DNA from 4 places in the Arthrobacter sp. BB-1 genome. Region 1 is predicted to be linked to each of the others. Evidence: riboswitches for the same ligand, from Rfam matches in the RefSeq annotation. Region 1 holds a riboswitch; each other region holds the start of a gene.
The links. Region 1 has a riboswitch for thiamine pyrophosphate ahead of thiC (phosphomethylpyrimidine synthase ThiC). Riboswitches for the same ligand answer to the same signal wherever they lie in the genome.
Positions count from the first base shown of each region.

Region 2: linked by a shared signal. The riboswitch ahead of FHJ30_RS18885 (ECF transporter S component) and the one ahead of thiC (phosphomethylpyrimidine synthase ThiC) in region 1 are both predicted to bind thiamine pyrophosphate.
Region 3: linked by a shared signal. The riboswitch ahead of FHJ30_RS13540 (FAD-dependent oxidoreductase) and the one ahead of thiC (phosphomethylpyrimidine synthase ThiC) in region 1 are both predicted to bind thiamine pyrophosphate.
Region 4: linked by a shared signal. The riboswitch ahead of thiD (bifunctional hydroxymethylpyrimidine kinase/phosphomethylpyrimidine kinase) and the one ahead of thiC (phosphomethylpyrimidine synthase ThiC) in region 1 are both predicted to bind thiamine pyrophosphate.

Region 1 is NZ_VDEV01000022.1:43,190-48,196, forward strand. It holds gene FHJ30_RS12050 (VOC family protein) at 1-696, opposite strand, end outside; gene FHJ30_RS12055 (amidohydrolase family protein) at 807-1,826, opposite strand; TPP riboswitch at 1,917-2,024, shown strand; gene thiC (phosphomethylpyrimidine synthase ThiC) at 2,025-3,845, shown strand; gene FHJ30_RS12065 (alpha/beta hydrolase) at 3,850-4,581, opposite strand; gene ffh (signal recognition particle protein) at 4,689-5,007, opposite strand, start outside.
Region 2 is NZ_VDEV01000034.1:4,871-9,877, reverse strand. It holds gene FHJ30_RS18900 (iron-containing redox enzyme family protein) at 1-959, opposite strand, end outside; gene FHJ30_RS18895 (DUF4383 domain-containing protein) at 1,032-1,583, opposite strand; gene FHJ30_RS18890 (heme-degrading domain-containing protein) at 1,667-2,209, opposite strand; TPP riboswitch at 2,295-2,435, shown strand; gene FHJ30_RS18885 (ECF transporter S component) at 2,501-3,124, shown strand; gene FHJ30_RS18880 (ABC transporter ATP-binding protein) at 3,124-4,680, shown strand; gene FHJ30_RS18875 (energy-coupling factor transporter transmembrane protein EcfT) at 4,694-5,007, shown strand, end outside.
Region 3 is NZ_VDEV01000023.1:3,272-8,278, reverse strand. It holds gene FHJ30_RS13555 (DEAD/DEAH box helicase) at 1-170, opposite strand, end outside; gene FHJ30_RS13550 (RNB domain-containing ribonuclease) at 477-2,012, opposite strand; gene thiE (thiamine phosphate synthase) at 2,089-2,844, opposite strand; TPP riboswitch at 2,872-2,989, shown strand; gene FHJ30_RS13540 (FAD-dependent oxidoreductase) at 2,984-4,336, shown strand; gene thiS (sulfur carrier protein ThiS) at 4,333-4,569, shown strand; gene FHJ30_RS13530 (thiazole synthase) at 4,575-5,007, shown strand, end outside.
Region 4 is NZ_VDEV01000019.1:277,010-282,016, reverse strand. It holds gene FHJ30_RS11635 (Rne/Rng family ribonuclease) at 1-1,039, shown strand, start outside; TPP riboswitch at 1,168-1,265, shown strand; gene thiD (bifunctional hydroxymethylpyrimidine kinase/phosphomethylpyrimidine kinase) at 1,273-2,805, shown strand; gene rplU (50S ribosomal protein L21) at 3,070-3,378, shown strand; gene rpmA (50S ribosomal protein L27) at 3,440-3,703, shown strand; gene obgE (GTPase ObgE) at 3,820-5,007, shown strand, end outside.

The DNA of each region.
Region 1 (5,007 bases):
GCCGCGGCTGTTCCAGACATTCATTGCCATGTGGTGGTGGTACCGGCCCGCCGAGACGAACAGGGCCTGGCCGTGCCAGCCGGCGGTCTTTTCGAATCCGAGGGTCCCAACGTAGAAGTCGCGGGCCGTTTGGACGTCACCCACCTGAAGGTGCACGTGGCCCACGCCGGCAACCGTTCCGCGCTGGCGTTCCAGGGACTCCTCGGTGAGGTGCTGCTCCAGGTAGCGCTGCGGCGGAAGGGCCAGGCTGTCCATCACCACGTCAGTGCCATTCCAGGACCAGTTGCTGCGCGGCCGGTCCCAGTAGAGCTCGATCCCATTGCCTTCCGGGTCGGTGAAGTAGAAGGCCTCGCTGACCAGGTGGTCTGCGCTGCCGGTGAAGGAGCGGGGCTCGAACTGGGCGGCGGTGGCGATGGTGGCGGCAAGGTCCGCCTGGTTCTCGAACAGCAGCGCAGTGTGGAAAAGGCCGGCCTCTCCCCTGCCCGGGAGGTTCAGGCCCGGAGCGGGGGCAAGGTGCACCAGCGGCCTCTGCAGCCGGCCGAGGTAAAGCCCGCCGTCCTGCTCCGCGACGACCTCCAGGCCCAGGGCGCGCTGGTAGTAGTCGGTCATGACCTTCATGTCGCCCACCTTGAGCATCACGGTGCCCATGGCAAGGTCGGCAGGAAGGAGATCCTGGCTGGCGGCTTGTGCAGTCATTGAAAACTCCCGGTGCTGTGGGCCATCCGATCTGGAGGCCTTTCACTCTTAAAATTACTTGAAGCTTCAATTTATTCCAAGTCCCAATTTTCGACATTCGCCCGGCAGTTTCAGCGGACCAACCGTCCTCCCAAGACAACGTGCGCCAGGTCACGGACCGTGTCCGGCACCATTCGCGGGTCCTCCCTGCAGAGCACAACGTCAGCCCGCGCCCCCTCCGCAATTCCCTCCGCGCCCAGCCACGTCCGGGCGCTCCAGCACGCCGCGTCCAACGCAGCGGCGATGGGCAGTCCTGCCGCGTGGAGGGCGAGGATCTCATCGGCGATCCTGCTGTGCGTGATGACACTCCCGGCATCCGTTCCGGCGTAAATCCGCACCCCGGCCTCGTAGGCCTCAAGCACCCGTTCCTCCCGCCGTTCCCACAGCGCACGCATATGCGCCGCGTATGCGGGGAACTTGGGATCGGCCTGCGCCGCGATGTCCGGGAACGTGGCAATGTTGATCAAAGTGGGCACGATGGGTACCCGCTGCTCCACAAACCGGGGAAGGTGGCGTGGCAGCAGGCCGGTGGCATGCTCCACGCAGTCGATGCCGGCATCCAGCACGTCGTCGAGCGTCTCTTCGGCAAAGCAGTGCGCGGTAACGCGCGCACCCTCATCGTGGGCGGCCTGGACTGCATCACGGACGACGGCGGCAGGAAAGGACGGGGCCAGGTCGCCGGCATAGCGGTCGATCCAGTCCCCCACGAGTTTGACCCAGCCGTCACCGTCCCGGGCCTGCTTGCGGACAGCCTCCACCAGGCCGTCCGGCTCAACCTCTTCCGCGTCGCTCCCGCCCTGCAGCCACCTGGTGTCGGCAGGGGATCCTGCGTCCCGGACCAACAGCGTGCCGGCTATCAAGTCCGTCCGGGCCTGGTCCCCGGCGGTGGCCGCATCCACTGCACCTCCCACCCCCAAGCCGATGTGGCAGTGGGCATCCACGAAGCCCGGCAGCACCCAGCCGGCCAGGATCCTGTCCGGCGCCTTCGCCGGTTGGCGGAACGTCAGCCTGCCGTTAATGGACCACAGGCCGCGGGCCTCGCTGTCCGGCCCGGTAAGCACAGTTCCGGTGAACTGGATGATTTCTGGCATGGCCTTCCTCTCCTCGCCCGGACAGGCTAGCACCGGCCAACGTGGCAAGGCCCCCTCGCGTTTGCCCTTGCGGGCGTGTGGTAGCTTTCATCTTGACCACACGGGTGCCCCTGCAGGGGCTGAGATCGGGCTGACGCAGCCTGCGACCGTCGAACCTGTCCGGGTAATGCCGGCGAAGGAAGTGAGTATTCCTTGAGTATGCAAACTGCACAGCTGAACCCTGCCCACAACCCGCCAGTCGCGGAGGAAACCAGCCAAAACCAGCCTGCTGTCACGCAATCCCTGAAGTCCCGCTCGTTGGCGTTTGTCCACGATGAGGCGGCGGGCATCCGGGTACCCGTCACGGAAATAGAGCTGACGGACTCACCGAACGGGCAGCCCAACGGCCCGTTCCGGACCTACCGGACGGCAGGGCCCGGGAGCGACCCCGTCCGCGGCCTCCTTCCCGTCCGGACGGACTGGATCGAAGCGCGCGGGCACACCGAGGCGTACAGCGGCAGGGAACGGAACCTGCTCGACGACGGCCGCTCGGCTGTCCGCCGGGGCGCTGCCAGCGCGGAGTGGAAGGGAGCGCGCCCCGTGCCCCGCCGCGCCGTCGACGGCAGGACCGTGACGCAAATGCACTATGCGCGGCAGGGCGTCATCACCCCGGAGATGCGTTTCGTGGCGCTGCGGGAGAACTGCGATGTGGAACTGGTCCGCAGCGAACTGGCTGCGGGCCGCGCCATCATCCCGAGCAACATCAACCACCCTGAGTCCGAGCCGATGATCATCGGCAAGGCCTTCCTGGTGAAGATCAACGCGAACATCGGCAACTCTGCGGTCACGTCCTCGATCGCCGAGGAGGTGGACAAACTGCAGTGGGCCACCCAATGGGGCGCGGACACGGTGATGGACCTTTCCACCGGAGATGACATCCACACCACCCGCGAATGGATTATCCGCAACTCGCCCGTGCCAATCGGCACCGTCCCCATCTACCAGGCGCTCGAGAAGGTCAATGGGGAAGCCAATGCCCTTACGTGGGAGGTTTTCCGCGACACCGTTATTGAGCAGTGCGAGCAGGGTGTGGACTACATGACCATCCACGCCGGGGTCCTGCTCCGGTACGTTCCCCTGACGGCAAACCGGGTCACCGGCATCGTGTCCCGCGGCGGTTCCATCATGGCCGGCTGGTGCCTGGCGCACCACCGGGAGAACTTCCTCTACACCCACTTTGACGAGCTCTGCGAGATTTTCGCACGGTACGACGTCGCGTTTTCCCTGGGCGACGGCCTGCGGCCCGGGGCGACGGCGGACGCCAACGACGCAGCGCAATTCGCCGAACTGGACACGCTGGCGGAGCTGACGCAGCGCGCCTGGGAATACGACGTCCAGGTGATGGTTGAGGGTCCGGGCCACATCCCGTTCCACCTGGTCCGCGAAAACGTGGAGCGCCAGCAGGAGCTGTGCAAGGGTGCGCCCTTCTACACGCTCGGGCCGCTGGTGACGGACGTGGCGCCGGGCTATGACCACATCACCTCGGCCATCGGTGCCACCGAGATCGCCCGCTACGGCACCGCCATGCTGTGTTATGTCACGCCCAAGGAGCACCTGGGGCTGCCCAACAAGGACGACGTAAAGACCGGGGTGATCACCTACAAGATCGCGGCGCACGCGGCGGACCTTGCCAAGGGCCACCCGGGTGCGCACGAGCGTGATGATGCGCTGTCCAAGGCGCGCTTCGAGTTCCGCTGGCGCGACCAGTTCGCGTTGTCCCTGGACCCTGTCACTGCTGAAGCCTTCCACGATGAGACGCTGCCCGCCGAACCTGCCAAAACCGCGCATTTCTGCTCCATGTGCGGCCCCAAATTCTGTTCCATGAGGATCAGCCAGGACATCCGGGATGAATACGGCTCCGCTGAATCGCAGGCAGCCCTGGCCGAGGCTGCGGCGGGAATGAAGGGCAAAAGCGAGGAATTCCGGGCGGCCGGCGGCAAGGTGTACCTGCCGGAGCCCCGCGTTGCCGCCGGAAGCTAACGTTTCAGGAGGCGCGTGCCTGGACCCGGCTGGCGTCACCGATAAACGAGCGGATGATGCGGTCCCCTTCGATTGAATCCTGGGGCCGGTGCCCTCCCGCCGCAGTGCGGTGCAGGGCGCCGGTCTCCCGGAGGTAGCCCGCGATCTCTTCGTAAAGCGGCTCCCAGCCGCCCGTCAGGACGAGCGTAGGCACACCGGGAACGATGTGCAGCGGCGCTTCCCACGACGGCACCTGCAGCCGCAGCCGCCGGGCGGACCGCTTTTCTTCCACCGTGACCGGATGTTGCAGGTCCGTGGCGTAGACCCGGCGGACGAATTCCCGCTGGAAGTCCTCATCACTGAGTTGGTGCCGGATGTCCAGGAGTGGCCTCATTAGCGCGATGTGGGCTGCCGTGGCCGGCAGTTCCGCGGTCAGGGACAGGCAGGCTGGCTCCACCAGCGTCAGCGAGTAGACAAGGTCGGGACGTTCGACGGCGGCCATCATCGCTGCGATGGCGCCTTGGGCGTGTGCCACGATGTGTCCGCCTACGGCGCCCCGGCCGTCATCGGCCAGCGACCGCAGCAGGATCCGGGCGTCCTCGTCGAAGGAGGATTCCACTGGCTCCGCCACGGGATCGTAGCCGTGGCGGCGCAGGAACAAGGCGTCATAGGACAGTGCCAGGCCATGCTGGCGGGGCCAGGCGGCGGCGCCGAAGCTGCCCGCGCCGTGCACGAACACTACCCTCTGCTTGAACATGACCCAACCCTATTCCACAGCCCCGACATCCCAACCAGGTAGCGCCAAGTGTCGTTATGAACCGTCAAAACGACACTTGGCGCTACCTGGTTGGGAGACAGGGATGGCTACTTGCCCAGGAACTTGTCGAAGCCCTTGGGCAGGTTCAGCTGGGACGGGTCGAAGTCGCCGCCCTGCTGGCCGAAGGCAGCGCCGGTGGGCAACGCCTTGGCCGCGTTCGCCCGGCGGGCCTCGGCGTCCTTCCGCTCCTGGGCGGCCTTGGCCGGGTTGCCGGACTTCGCCTTCTTCTTGGGGGCGTTCTTGGCGTTCTTCCGCGCCCCGCCACCGGCCCCCGGCATGCCCGGCATTCCGGGCATCCCCGGCATGCCGCCCTGGGCCATCTTCTTCATCATCTTCTGGGCCTGGGCAAAGCGCTCAAGCAGCCCG
Region 2 (5,007 bases), on a different contig from region 1:
AGGTCGCGGCCGGCGATTTGCTCATGGACGGCGTCGGCTTCCACGTGCTCGTCGAAGTAATGGGTGACAGCGGCGTCGAAACCGTGCCTGCGGAAGCCGTTCCCGTAGAAGCGGTTGGGCTGGGAAGACGTCATTTCGTAGATGGCCAAGTGCCCGGTGATGGCACCCCGCAGCCGGCGGTTCAGCCCGAACAGGGACATCAGGTTCACTGCCGCGAGGGAGAGGGCCGGGACGAAATCGACGTAGGCGCCGTAGTCGTCGGCCATTCCCAGCCCCCGCATTGTGCGGGCGAAAAGCGCGCTGTGCATGCGTTCGGGGCGTCCGCCGCCGTACTCGTCAGCCTGGATTTCCACCAGCGCTGCCTTGGGGCGCCCGGAAAGGCGCGGGATGGCAAAGGTATGGGGATCCGCTTCCTTCAACTGGTAGATGGACTTGTGGATCAGGAATTCCTTGAGCTGGTCCAGGCTGGCTTTCTTTGCCACATATCTTGAGAGGCTGGGTCCTGTGTCCCGGGCTGCGAGGTCGAAGAGGACATCCGCCACCGCATCGCTGGTGGGATGCGGTGCGGTGGGGAGCTCCAGTTCACCGGCGGCTTCCCGGGCGGCCTCCCTAAGCGCGGCCTCGAAGGGCTTTTCCAGCAATTGGCGGATCTGGATCAGGCCCGGCGCCCATTCCCATTCATCGCTGACGCCTTCGAGCCCGGAGTAGTAGAGCTCGTAGAGGCAAAAGAGTGTCAGCTGGAGGTCGTCATCGCCAATGATGTCCGGGGTGGCGGCCAGCTGGCGGGTGACCTCACGGTGCAGCGCCGCGACGGGGGCATCGGCGGTAAGGGTGGCGCCGGCGCCAAGGGTGGGGCCATTCCCAGGGGTGGTGCCCGCGCCAAGCGTGGTGCCGGCTTCCCGCGCGAGAAGGCTAAGCAAGGCGGCACTGGCAGGACCACGCGCTTCAGGGATTTTCATGGTGCTCCTTCAGGTCTGGCGTTGATGCCGGTCCCGTACGTCGTCGCCGAGGGCCGGGCCGGCAGATGGCATTCACTGGCCGCGTGGGCCGTTCGGGGAGGAGTTGGCGGCACTGCTGGTGCTGTTGGCGTTGCTGCTGCCGCTGCGTGGGTCGTTGCCGTCGCTGCCGGCAGCACCCGCCGTGACGGCGGGGCCTCGGGCCGCCAACGCGATGGCCAGCCCAATCATGGCCAGGCCGAGGGCCAAATGCAGCCAGTTGTCCGCGTTGTTTGCGGGGAGGAAGTTGGCCGGCGTGGTGTCATCCGACAGGAAGCCGTACAGCCACAGGAACAGGTAGGCAACGCCGCCGTAGATGAGGAAGTTCCTGGCTTGCGGATGCGTCCGCGCCATCAGGACCCCTGCAATCCCGAACAGCAGGTGGACCGCATTCAGGAGTGCGGAGACCTGGAAAATGCCCAGCAGCAGCGCCCCCGAGCCGGGTCCGGCGAAGCCGAGCGAGCCGTAGTTGGAGGTGATGCCCGGGATGAAGCCCAGGATGCCGAACAGGACGAAAACCGAGCCCGTTCCGAGAGCGGCTTTTTGCAGGCGTGTCCGGGGGCCCGTCAGGCGGGTGCTGGCTGCCATATCCTGTCCTCCTCAAAACCCGGGAGACAACATAGTAAGCATGATTACTAATAAATGCTAAGCAGCCTTTGTATTTGTGAGGGTCAGTCCGCTCCCGCGGAGTGGAGGATTTCGCGCAGGGCTTCGACCACCAGGTTGTGGTCCTGCACCTGGGGAAGACCCGAAACCGTAACGGTGGCCACGGCCCCGACGCCGGCGACGTACAGCGGGAAGGAGCCGCCGTGCGCCGCGTACCGGCTCTCATCGAACCATCCCTGGTCCTCGATCCGGCCACCGCGAAGCCGTCCGCGGAGCCCCACCAGCAAGGAAGGGATCTCGTACCGGGCGGCTGTGCGCTGCTTGGCCCGGATCCAGTGCTCGTTGTCCGGCGTCGCGCCGGGCAGGGCCACATGGAACAGCACCTGCTCACCCTTGGTGATGTCAATCGCGATGGGCAGCCCGCGCTCCTTGCCCAGCTCCACGAGGAGCAGCCCCAGGTTCAGGGAATCGTCAAGGGAGAATCCGGGAAACTGCAGTTCGCGGACCTCGCCTTCAATCCGGGCGATCAATTCCTCCAGCGAGCCCTCCGGCTGTGCAGCATCGGAATCGGGATCATATCCGGTCACATCCGGCGGATTGGCAGTCATGGCCCACAATCTACCCCTCCTGCGGTATAAACTGGACAACGCCCAACAGGGCAATTGCAGCAAGTCATTTCAACCAAAAGCAACATTCAAACGACAGGGGAGCGCCGCCGTCGGGCATCACTGGCCATGCCAGGATCCGCAGGTGGGCGCTGAGAGTGCGGACAGCCGCAGACCCTCGAACCTGATCCGGTTAGTACCGGCGTAAGGGAGTCGAGCTTCTCGAAGTGCGCGCAGCGGCAGCAGTGCCGGCAGGCGTGTCCACTTTCCCCTCCTGTTTCCCAGGAGGATTACATGGCAACAACAGCAGTCAAGAAGACCACCAGCAAGTCCTGGCGCGTCGTGGACATCGTGGTCTCGGCCCTGATCGCCATCGCCGGCGGCGTCATTTTCTGGGCCTGGTCCCAGGGCGCGGCCGCAGTATCAGGGCCCATGAACGCCGTCTACCCGCCCCTGACGGGCCTGATTGCCGGCGGCTGGATGATTCCGGCAGTTCTGGGCATGCTCATCATCCGCAAGCCGGGCGCTGCTCTGTTCTGTGAGACGGTTGCGGCCACCGGCGAGCTGCTCATGGGGTCCCAGTACGGTGCTTCGGTGCTGTTCTCCGGCTTCGTGCAGGGGCTGGGCGCGGAAATCATTTTCGCGATCTTCGTCTACCGGAAGTTCAACCTGCCTGTGGCACTGCTGGCCGGTGCCGCCGCAGGCCTCTTCTGTGGCCTGAACGACTCCTTCGCTCCGTGGGGCTGGAACATCGCCTACTCCGGCGGGGATAAGCTGGCGTACATCGTCTTCACCGCCATCTCCGGAGCCATCATCGCCGGCGCCCTGTCCTGGATCGCCACCCGCGGCCTGGCCAGGACCGGGGTCCTGAGCTCCTTCGCGTCGCGGAAGGCAGCTACGGAGCCCGTCTTCTCCTGATGTCCGCCCCTTCCCGCCAGGGCGCCTCCACTGCAGTGCGTCCCGCCGCCGTCACAGCCAGGGGCTGGGGCTGGCGGCATGCCGGGCGCGCCAAGCCGGCAGTCCATGCCCTGGACCTGGACATCCGCCCCGGGGAGCGCGTGCTGCTCCTGGGCCCTTCCGGGGCCGGCAAGTCCACCCTCCTGCATGCTTTGGCGGGGGTGCTGGGGGATGTGAACGACGACGGCGGCGCGGCAGGAGATTCCGACGAGTCGGGTTCGCTGCTGGTTGACGGGGCCGCCCCCCGCGAGCAGCGCGGGCGGGCCGGCCTGATGCAGCAGGACCCCGAAACACAGGTGGTCCTGTCGCGTTTGGGCGACGACGCCGCCTTCGGCGCCGAGAACCTCGCCGTGCCCCGCGACGCCATCTGGACCCGCGTGCACGAGGCGCTGGACGACGTCGGACTTTCACACCTTCCGCTGGACCACCCCACGTCGGTGCTCTCCGGCGGGCAGAAACAGCGGCTGGCGCTGGCGGGCATCCTTGCCATGCGTCCCGGCCTGATCCTGCTGGACGAGCCCACCGCCAACCTGGACCCTGCCGGCGTGCTGGAGGTCCGCGACGCCGTGGAGCGGTGCTTGGACAAAACCGGCGCCACGCTGGTGGTGGTGGAACACCGCGTGTCCGTGTGGAAGGACCTGGTGGACCGGATCGTGGTGCTGCAGCCAGGCACCGATTCGACGGACGCCGTGCTGCTGGATGGCCCGCCGGACCAGGTGCTCAGGGAAGCCCGGAACATGCTGATTGCTGCCGGGGTGTGGGTGCCCGGCTATGTTCCGGAGACCCGGCTGCGTGCGGCTGATCCAGCCCCCGGGACGGGCGCCCTCCTGCTCGCTGCCGAGGAGTTGGCGGTGTCCCGTGAACGGGTGCGCCGCAGTGGCTTCCGGAAGGTACCCCCGGTGCCGGTGCAGGCAGGCATCACCGCGCAGGTCCGGGCCGGGCAGGCCTTGGCGGTCACAGGGCCGAACGGGGCCGGGAAGTCCACGTTTGCCCTGACCATTGCCGGACTCCTGGAGCCCGTGGCCGGAAAGGTGTCGGCCACGGTGGACCTGAGCCGCGGTGCCGGAATTGATCCCTGGAAGTGGAAGGCCGAGCAGCTCATCGAGCGGATCGGCACCGTGTTCCAGGAACCCGAGCACCAGTTCGTCACCGGGAAGGTGCTGGACGAGCTGCTGTTCGGTCCCCGGCACTTGGGCCACGGGGAGGAGCGGGTGGATGAACTGCTGGAGCGGCTGCGGCTCACCCACCTTGTGGATGCCAACCCCTACACGCTTTCGGGCGGGGAGAAGCGGCGGTTGTCCGTAGCAACGGTCCTGGCGGCGCATCCCCAGGTGCTGGTACTGGACGAGCCGACCTTCGGCCAGGACGCCAACACGTGGGCGGAGCTGGCATCGTTCCTGTCCGAACTGCTGGATGCCGGCACCGCCGTGGTCTCCGTGACGCACGATGCCGAATTCACGGCCGCCCTGGGTGGAACGGAACTGCGGATGGCCGCACCGGAACCGGTGGCACCATGAGGCGGGAGGCGCCATGAGGCAGGAGCTGAACCTGCGCGGCAACAACGCGCTGCTGGCCCGGGCCAATCCCCTCAGCAAGTTCACCGCCGTCTTCCTCATTACTGCCGTGCTTGCGCTCTCCATCGACTGGGTGTCCGCATCGGTGGCGCTGGCCTTTGAGTTCCTGCTGTTTCCGCTGGCCGGCCTGACGCCCGCGCTGCTGTGGCAGCGCGGCTGGCCGCTGATCCTCGCGGCCGCCGTGGGGGGCTGGAGCACCTCCATCCTGGCGCCGGACAGCGGAAGGACGCTGATCGACGTCGGCATCTGGACCATGAGCGAAGGCTCGCT
Region 3 (5,007 bases), on a different contig from region 1:
ATCCCGGCGTCAGCCAGGGATTCCACGATGTCGGCGCGCACGTTGTAGTCCGCGAACGATTTTTCCGCGATCTCGTGCGGCTTCTCGTCCGAGATGATGGTTTCTTCCGGCTCAAGGGTTTCGGTGCCGGAATCGTCGGTCAGAAGCTGGTGGGTGTGCAATTCACTCACTGGGGAGTTTCCTTATTCATTTGGGCAATGTGCGCTGCCTGCTCAACGGGCCTGCCACAAGGCTGTTCCGGAGCACGCTCAGGCGCACAAGCAATTCCAGTGGAAGCCGATCGCGGGCTATCTAAATGCTGGCACTGGTGACCAGCGGGTGGTTCTCAAGATCGCGTAGGGGCGGGCTTGTTGGTTTCAAATCAAGGAAATCAACGACCGGGCATCCATTTCTACTTCTTCAGTCTAGCCGCAAGGGCGCGGAAATCCGGCTTTCGTCCGCCCCATCGGTTGGTGGTGCCACAAAACCATCCCGGCTCAGGGCACCCTCGGCACCAGTTCGAAATGCACTTCCCGCGTGGCAATGTCTGAGGAAATGAGGCGGACCCGGACCTTGGTGCCGGCCTCCAGTTCACCGGCGCAGCGGGCCGTCACTGCAGGTTCGGCGATCTGGATGATCCCGGAGCCCCCGTTGCCGTTCTTTCCGTTGCCGTTCTTGGCAGTGCCATTCCTGGCCCTGCCGTTGCCGTCGCCGCCCGCAGCGCCGTTCCCGTTCTCCTTCTGGGGCTTCGACGCGGAAATCACGATCGCGTCGAACTCCTGTCCGATGTGGTTGATCAGCAGCGCCGCCTCCACCGTGTCCAGCGCCATTCGCTCCATCCGGGATGCCAGCTGGTCCGAACCGGCCATGATTTCGGGAAGCGACGGCAGGGCATCCCGCACCCATGCGGGCACCTCACCGCCGTTGCTCAGGGCCTCGCACGTAACCAGCACGAACCGGTCCACCAGGCGGCGGAGCGGGGCGGTGGTGTGGGCATACGCAGCGCCGATTGCGGACTGCACGGCGTCATCCGGGACGGTCCCGTCAAAGGCCGTATAGGCCGCACCGCGGAAGAGCATCCCTGCGGAGTGGAGGATCGCGAGCTGGCCTGGATGGGTGGGATCGAGGCTGCGGAGGTATTCGCCGTAGCTGACTTCGCCATCCCAGGGCTTGCCGAGCGCCTCTGTCTGCAGCCGGAAATGATTCAGGGAACGCTCGTCCGGGGCCGGCATGGTGCGCAGGATACCCACTTTCCCGGCCAGCATCATCTGGGCGGCGGCCATACCGGTCATGAGCGATATCTGGGCGTTCCAGTCCTCCACCGGCAGCTGCGGTGCGGCGGCAATCCGGTAGCCGCCGTCGGGAAGCTGGACGATCTCCTGGTCCGGCATGTTCAGGCTGGCACCCTCCCGGGCGCGCTCCAGCTCCACCCGCTTGAGCCCAACCTCCTTAAGGAGGAGCAAGACAGGGGAGGGGCTGCCGGCGTCGAGTTCCGCCTGGGCGCCCTTGTAGCTGAGCTTGGCGCGGCTGCGCATCCGGGCGCGCTGCACCGCCACGGCAGTGACCTCCGCGTTGCCGTCAAGGCGGAAGTCCCACACAAACGCGGAACAGACCTGGCCCGGCAGGAGGCTTCCCGCCCCCTCGCTGATGATTTCCGGATGCAGCGGGATGCGGCCGTCCGGTGTGTAAAAAGTCTGCCCCCGGCGCCGAGTCTCAACATCCAGCGGACCCCCCGGGGCAACAAATGCCGGCACGTCGGCTATGGCGTAGAGAACGTGGTAGCCGCTGCCGTCCCGCTCGATGAACAGCGCCTGGTCGAGGTCGGTGGACGACGCCGGATCGATGGTGATGAATTCAACGGACGTCAGGTCATGGGAGGGCAGCCGCAATGCGGCCACCGCCGCCTCGGCGTCCTTCACGGCATCATCAGGGTAGGCGCCCGGCAGCTCAAGCTCACTCCGGAGTGCACCCAGCGCCGCTTCGAGGGCGTTGGTGTGCTCGTGGACATTGGGGGCCAACCGATGATGTGACACGAAAATCAGCGTAGCCCGAATTTCGCCAATAATGCACGGAGGCGGCCCGGTGAGGCAGGGCAGTTCCGGAGCCGGGTTAGGGGCGGGCGGCGTCCAGCGCGGCCAGGAGGGAAGCGGCGGCCGCAGCCGGATCGTCAGCCTCCGTGATGGCCCGGACCACCACGATCCGGCGTGCACCCGCTTCCACCACCTCTCCGACGTTGGAGTGGTCGATGCCGCCGATCGCGAACCAGGGCACCCCGCCGTCGGGCTTGTCCTCCTGCCCTTCCGCCCCCGCAACAGCTGCGGCGGCGTACCTCACCAGGTCCAGCCCGACGGCGGCCCGGCCGGGCTTGGTGGGCGTTGCCCAGAGCGGCCCCACGCAGAAGTAGTCCAGTGCCGAGGGGCCGGCGGCGGCCGCCAGGGCGGCGTCCACCTGCTCCGGGCTGTGGCTGGACAGGCCGATGGCCGCATTGCCGTTCAACAGTGTCCGCGCCGCCTTGAGGGGCAGGTCCTTTTGGCCGATGTGGAACACCGGGGCTCCGGACAGCACTGCGATGTCCGCCCTGTCATTCACCGCCCATAGCCGGCCGTGCCGCACCGCCGATTCCTTGAGGACGGCCAGGAGCTCAAGCTCCTCGGCCGCTTCGATGGACTTGTCCCGCAGCTGGATGATGTCCACCCCGCCCTGGAAGGCGGCATCGACGAACTGCCCGAAATCGCCCTGTTCCCGGCGCGCGTCCGTGCAGAGGTAGAGGCGCGCGGACTGCACCCCGGAACTGCCTTCGGCGTTGACAAAGGCGTCGGTGCCTGGGATCGGGGATGCAGCGGCAGGGGGGTGGGACACATTCATGGGTGCCAGCCTAGTTCCTCTACACTGGCCTCGTACTGCGGGAGCCGCGGCAGCTGTCACAAAGCGCCGGGCTGAGAGGGCGTTAGAGCCGACCGCTTGACCTGATCCGGCTAGTACCGGCGTAGGGAAGGAGACAACCATGGCCAATGCGCCCGAAGCGCCGTACCGGCGTGGGCCCGGCTCCGCAGTGAAGGCCGACGTTGCGGTCATCGGTGGGGGAGTCATCGGCCACGGCATCGCCTGGGAGGCAAGGCGGTCCGGACGTTCAGTGGTGGTCATCGATGACGCCCCCGGCTCCGGTGCCAGCTGGGCGGCTGCAGGGATGCTTGCCCCGGTGAGCGAGCTGCACTACCAGGAGGAGGACCTCCTGGAACTCATGCTTGAAGCCTCCGGGCGCTGGCCGGGATTTGCGGCGGACCTCACGGCGGCTGCCGGGTCGGATCCCGGGTATCTTACGACGCCGACCCTCGCCGTAGGTGCCGACGCCGCCGACAGGCAGGCCCTGCTGGATCTGCGCGGGGTGCAGCAGGCCAACGGGCTGACGGTTGAGCCCCTCACCATCCGTGAAGCCCGGCGCCGGGAGCCATTGTTGAACCCGGGCATTGCCTCGGCGCTGGATACGCCTGGGGACCACCAGGTGGATCCAAGGCTGCTGGTGGCCTGCCTCCGCCGTGTCCTGGCCCGGCACGCCCGCGGAGCCGGGAGCGGCGGAAGCTTCGTGGCCGGAGCCACGGATGGCTTCGCCGTGCCGGACCGCGCAGCCGGCCTTCTCTGGGAGGACGGAGCCGTTGCCGGGGTCATGCTGGAGAGCGGGGGAACGGTGGTGGCCAGGGAGACCGTGGTGGCCAACGGACTGCACGCCGCGGCCCTCACCGGGCTGCCGGAAAACCTGCACCTGCCGCTGCGGCCGGTCCACGGGGACATCCTCCGGCTCGCCGTCCCCGCCCACCTCCAGCCCTTGCTGACGGCCACCATCCGCGGACTGGTCCGCGGGATTCCTGTATACATCGTCCCTCGGCAGGACGGCACGGTGGTGATCGGGGCTACGCAGCGTGAGGACGCCCTGGGGCAGGACAGCGGGACCAGCGCAGTGTCTGCTGGCGGCGTCTACCAACTGCTCCGCGATGCCCAGGTCCTGGTGCCTGCGGTTGCCGAACTTGAGTTGCTGGAGTGTACGGCCCGGGCCCGGCCGGGCACTCCTGACAACGCCCCGCTGCTCGGGCGGGTCCCCCTGCCCGGTGCGGCGGCCCGGTACTCCAGTGGTGCAGCGGACGGCCCTGCAGGGCCAGGCCACGTGGAAGGGCTCATCGTCGCCACCGGATTCTTCCGCCACGGTGTCCTCCTGACCCCGGCAGCGGCCGCGATCTGCCGGGACCTGCTGGACGGCAGGGAGGACCCCCGCTGGGCCCCCTTCAATCCTGGCCGCTTTTCCGGCGGCGCCCTCCGGCCTGCCGAAGCGGCCACCCCATCCAACCGCAAGGAGACAGCATGAACATCACCCTGAACGGAGCAGGACACACAGTGGCTGACGGCGCGTCCATCACCACGCTCGTCAGCGAGGTCACCGGCCGCGCACTGGCAGCGGACGGCCATGCCACCGACGGCCGGAAACTGGGCGTCGCCGTGGCGCGCAACGCCCAGGTGGTGCCCCGGAGCCAGTGGTTCGCCACGGCACTCACCGAGGGTGACGACGTCGAACTTGTCACGGCAGTACAGGGAGGCTGACCAGCATGACGGAAACCCGCACTACCCCTGCTGGCACCCCGCCGTACCTTCTTGACCCCCTGGTGATCGACGGCGTCGCGCTGGCGTCCCGGCTCATCATGGGCACCGGCGGCGCGCCCAGCCTCGACGGCCTTGGCGCCGCGCTCCTGGCCTCCGGCACCTCCCTCACCACGGTGGCCATGCGGCGCTATTCACCCCAGGAGGCTGGCTCCCTCTTCCAGCTGCTCCTGGACCACGGCATCAGGGTCCTGCCCAACACGGCGGGGTGCTTCACTGCCCGGGAAGCTGTCCTCACCGCGGAGCTCGCCCGGGAGGCCCTGGAAACCGACTGGGTGAAGCTCGAAGTCATCGCTGACGAACACACCCTCCTGCCGGATGCCGTGGAACTCGTGGATGCTACTGAACAGCTGGTCAACCGGGGCTTTAAGGTTTTCGCGT
Region 4 (5,007 bases), on a different contig from region 1:
CCGCAAGCGGATGGGCACCGGGCTCCTTGAAGTCTTTGGCGAGCAGTGCGAGGCCTGCGCCGGCCGCGGCGTAGTGACCCACGATGACCCCGTGGAGCACCGCCGGGCCAATATTGTGGCCGCGGAGCACCATGTGCAGCGCTCGGACTCCCGCACGGACGTCCGGAACGAAAGCCACCGCACCGAGGCCCAGCGTGGGGACAGCACCCAGCCCGGCGTCCGTCCTGACCGGAAACGGCGCCGCGGCCGCGGCGGCCAGCAGGTGGACGCTGCTCCCGCGGCAGCCGTCCACGTGCACACCGTCCACCCCGACCCCACGGACGCCGAGCGGCACGCCAAGGCGGAAGCCACCAGGCTTGCCCTGGCCAACATCGCTGCGGCAGCACACGCCGCCCACCTGCACGACGACGAGGTAGCCGCGGCAAGGCAGGCTCCGCAGGCCCAGCCCGCGGCGCCGGCAGAGCCGGAGAAGCACGACGGCGACGCCTCCAGGCCCGCTGCCGTCCTCACCTTTGGCGGGGAGAAAGTTGCCCTGCCCTTCGTGGAGCACGCGGAGGAGCAGCAGCCGAAGCCGGCCCTGACGCTTGACCGGCTCGCCGAAGCCTTCGCCCACCTTGGTGAGCCTGCTGCCGAAGAAAAGGCTGAGCAGCCCGGACGGCGGGAGCAGGAACTGGAGCAGCGGGAACCGGAGCAGGTCCGGGCTGCGCAGGCCGAGGCGCCGCAGGCGGTTGTTCCACAGGCCGGGCCTGAGCAGCCCCAGGCTGCCCCTGCCGTGCCGGAGAAGGACTATTCCGACCACACCCTGGAACAGTCCCGCCCGCGCCGGGCACGCCGCAACCGCAGCGCCAGCCGTGCCCAGGGTGCGGCCAACGAGACCTCCGTCCAGCACCGCGAGAATGTCCCCGCTGCGGCGGCAGGGCACTCACATTCTGCAAAAGCGCCGGGAGCCGACCAGGCAGGTGCCACCGGGCAAGGCAACGGCAAGCCCGCGGAGGAGCCCATCATCCTGGGTGTTGGGGTTCCCGCTTCGGAGCTCTAAGCCACTGCACACGAAACGCCCGGATGCCCGGCCGCCCACCACCCGTGGACGGCCGGGCATCCGGTATTTAAGCCTGTAAACGCCGCCGCGTCACCTTCACCTTCCGCACGGCAAAAAAGCTAGGCTGGTGAATCGACACGGGGTGCCGCGCAGAGGGCCGGCTGAGATCCACACCCGTTGAACCTGTCCGGTTAGCACCGGCGAAGGGATGTCTCTTGTCCACCACCCTTGCAATGCCCACCGCCATCCTGCAGGAAGCTCCCGAAACCCGTCCTGCCGCCCAGCCGGGTTCGGGCCGGGAGCTACCCCGGGTCCTGTCCATCGCCGGCTCTGACCCTTCCGGCGGCGCCGGCATCCAGGCAGACCTGAAGAGCATCGCTGCACACGGAGGCTACGGGATGGCCGTCGTTACGGCACTTACCGCGCAGAACACCTGCGGAGTGCGTGCCGTCCACGTTCCGCCGGTGGCCTTCCTCACCCAGCAACTCGACGCAATCAGCGATGACATCAGCATCGATGCCGTGAAGATCGGCATGCTGGGCGACGCCGCCGTGGTCCACGCTGTCCGGGCATGGCTCGAAAAGGTGCGTCCCGGCGTCGTGGTCCTTGACCCGGTCATGGTGGCCACCAGCGGCGACCGGCTCCTCCAGGAGTCCGCAGAGGCGGCCCTCCGCGACCTGTTGCCCCTGGCCCACCTCATCACCCCCAACCTGGCAGAGCTTGCCATGCTGGTTGGCGGGCCTGTGCAGGAGAGCTGGGAAGGTGCGGTGGAACAGGGCCGCCGGCTCTCCGCAGCCACAGGGGCAACCGTGCTGGTTAAGGGCGGCCACCTGGCGGGGGACCAGTGCCCCGATGCCCTGGTCGATACCAGCGGCAGGCTGAGCCAGGAAGTGGTGGTGGTTCAGGGGAAGCGGGTGGCAACGCGGAACAGCCACGGCACCGGCTGTTCGCTCTCCTCGGCCATGGCCACCGTCCAGCCGCGGCTGGGGGACTGGGAGGCCGCCCTCCGAGAGGTCAAGCCCTGGCTGGCGGGTGCGCTGGAAACATCAGGCCGGCTGGCCGTGGGATCAGGCAACGGGCCCGTCCACCATTTCCACCACCTGCAGGCGCCGGCCGAGGGAAGCTTCGCCGGGCAACTGTGGACTGAAGCGGAGAAGCACCTGGAAGCCATCTATGCCCTGGCGTTCATCGAGGACCTTGCCTCCGGTGGCCTGGCCGAGGACCAGTTCGCCTACTATCTGGCCCAGGATGCCATCTACCTCAACGGCTATTCACGGGTGCTTGCGCGCGCCAGCGCCCTCGCCCCGACTGAAGCGGAACAGCTCTTCTGGGCACGCTCCGCCCAGCAGTGCCTGGAAGTCGAATCCGAACTGCACCGCTCCTGGCTGGCATCCCGCGAGGTCCAGTCCGAACCGGGGCCCGTGACAAAGTCCTACGTGGACCACCTGCTGGCGGCATCGGCGTCGGGCAGCTATGCCGTGCTGGCGGCAGCGGTCCTGCCCTGCTTCTGGCTGTATGCCGAGGCCGGCAAAACGCTGCACGCCAGGTTCATGGCGGCCGGCGAACCAGCCGGCCACCCCTACGCCGACTGGCTCCGCACCTACGCAGATGAAGGCTTTGCCGAGGCAACCCGGACGGCCGTTGCCATCGTGGACCGGGCAGGGCGCGCGGCTGCCGACCATGAAAAGGCAGCCATGGCCACGGCGTTCAGGCACTCCTGCCGCCTTGAAGTTGAATTTTTCGACGCGCCGCGCCTTCATTCGTGACGGCCGGACAGCTGCCGCGCCGGTACTATGGTGGGGCGCGGTCCGGCAGTAGGGAATGTCCTGTGGTACCTATCACAGGCAACCCGCCGGAACCAGCCTCATTTGCGGCCGAAGGCAAAATTAGCGTATTCTAGATCTTCGGTGCTTACGCCAACACTTGGGTTATGACCCCACGGCGTTGAGGCACAGCGAGAGCCCAGCCAATAATTGAGCCAGGTTCCGCACGCAAATTTGTAATAAACGTCGAGAGAAGTGAGTTCCCAAGTGGTGTACGCGATTGTCCGCGCAGGCGGCCGCCAAGAGAAGGTTTCCGTTGGAGACTTCGTTACCCTGAACCGCGTCGCCGGTGGAGCTGGCAGCACCATTCAGCTGCCCGCACTGCTCCTGGTTGACGGTGACAAGGTCACCTCGGCCGCTGCTGACCTGGCCAAGGTAACCGTTACGGCTGAAATCCTCCAGGACCTCCGTGGTCCTAAGATTGTCATCCAGAAGTTCAAGAACAAGACCGGTTACAAGAAGCGCCAGGGTCACCGCCAGGAACTGACCAAGGTCAAGATCACTGGTATCAAGTAACCTTCCGTTACTGTTCAGGTTTTTCAGCAGATTCCCCAGAATTTAGAGGCAGGCATTTCAGATGGCACATAAAAAGGGCGCGAGCTCCACTCGCAACGGTCGTGACTCCAACGCACAGTACCTTGGCGTCAAGCGCTTCGGCGGCCAGGTAGTTTCCGCAGGCGAGATCATCGTCCGCCAGCGCGGCACCCACTTCCACCCGGGCGCCGGCGTTGGCCGCGGCGGCGACGACACCCTGTTCGCCCTGACCCCGGGCGCCGTTGAATTCGGCACCCGCCGCGGTCGTCGCGTCGTCAACATCGTTGCTGCTGCAGCTGCAGAGTAACAACAAGTTCTGAAGCGGTGGAGCGGGCCATATGGTCCGCTCCACTGTTCTTTTAACCGCATTACAATCGTCTTGGCGCCCTTGGGCGTCCAGGAAACAGCACTGAGGAGATCCACGTGGCCAGCTTTGTAGACCGGGTAGTACTGCACGTATCCGGCGGTACCGGCGGCCACGGGTGCGTCTCCGTCCACCGCGAGAAGTTCAAGCCGCTGGGTGGTCCCGACGGCGGCAACGGCGGCAACGGCGGCGACGTCATCCTCCGCGTGGACCACCAGACCACCACGCTCCTTGACTACCACCACGCGCCCCACCGGCACGCCACCAACGGCGGGCCCGGCATGGGCGACTGGCGCGGCGGCAAGAACGGCGAAACACTGATCCTTCCCGTCCCGGACGGCACCGTGGTCAAGTCCAAGGACGGCACGGTCCTCGCGGACCTCGTGGGCGAAGGTACCGAGTACGTTGCGGCGGCCGGGGGCATCGGCGGCCTCGGCAACGCCGCGCTCTCCTCCCAGAAACGCCGCGCTCCGGGGTTCGCGTTGCTCGGCATCGAGGGCGAATCCAGCGACATTGTGCTGGAACTGAAGTCCATCGCGGACATTGCCCTGGTGGGTTTCCCGTCCGCCGGCAAGTCCAGCCTGATCGCCGCGATGTCCGCGGCGCGGCCCAAGATCGCCGACTACCCGTTCACCACCCTGGTCCCCAACCTTGGCGTAGTCCAGGCCGGGGATGTCCGCTTCACCATCGCCGATGTCCCGGGCCTCATCGAGGGTGCCAGTGAAGGCAAGGGCCTGGGCCACCACTTCCTCCGCCACGTGGAGCGCTGCGCCGCCCTGGTGCACGTCCTGGACTGCGGCACGCTCGAGGCAGACCGGGACCCCCTTTCTGACCTTGCGGTCATCGAGGCCGAACTGGAAAAGTACGCCGTGGACATGAGCTACGCGGGCCAGGACGGTGAAGTGGTTCCGCTGAACCACCGCCCCCGCCTCGTGGCACTGAACAAGGTGGACCTGCCCGACGGCAAGGACATGGCCGAGTTCGTCCGCCCCGAACTGGAATCCCGCGGCTACCGGGTCTTTGAAATCTCGGCAACAAGCCACGAGGGCCTCCGCCAGCTGGGCTTCGCCATGGCCGAAATCGTCCAGGCCGCCCGCGACGCCGTTGCTGCAACCCCGCCCAAGGTCCAGCCCGTGGTCCTCAAGCCCCGCGCCGTCAACGAGGCCGGGTTCAGGATCCGCCGCGAGGAAAAGGGCCTCGAACCGCTGTTCCGCGTCCTCGGCGAGAAGCCCGTCCGCTGGGTCAAG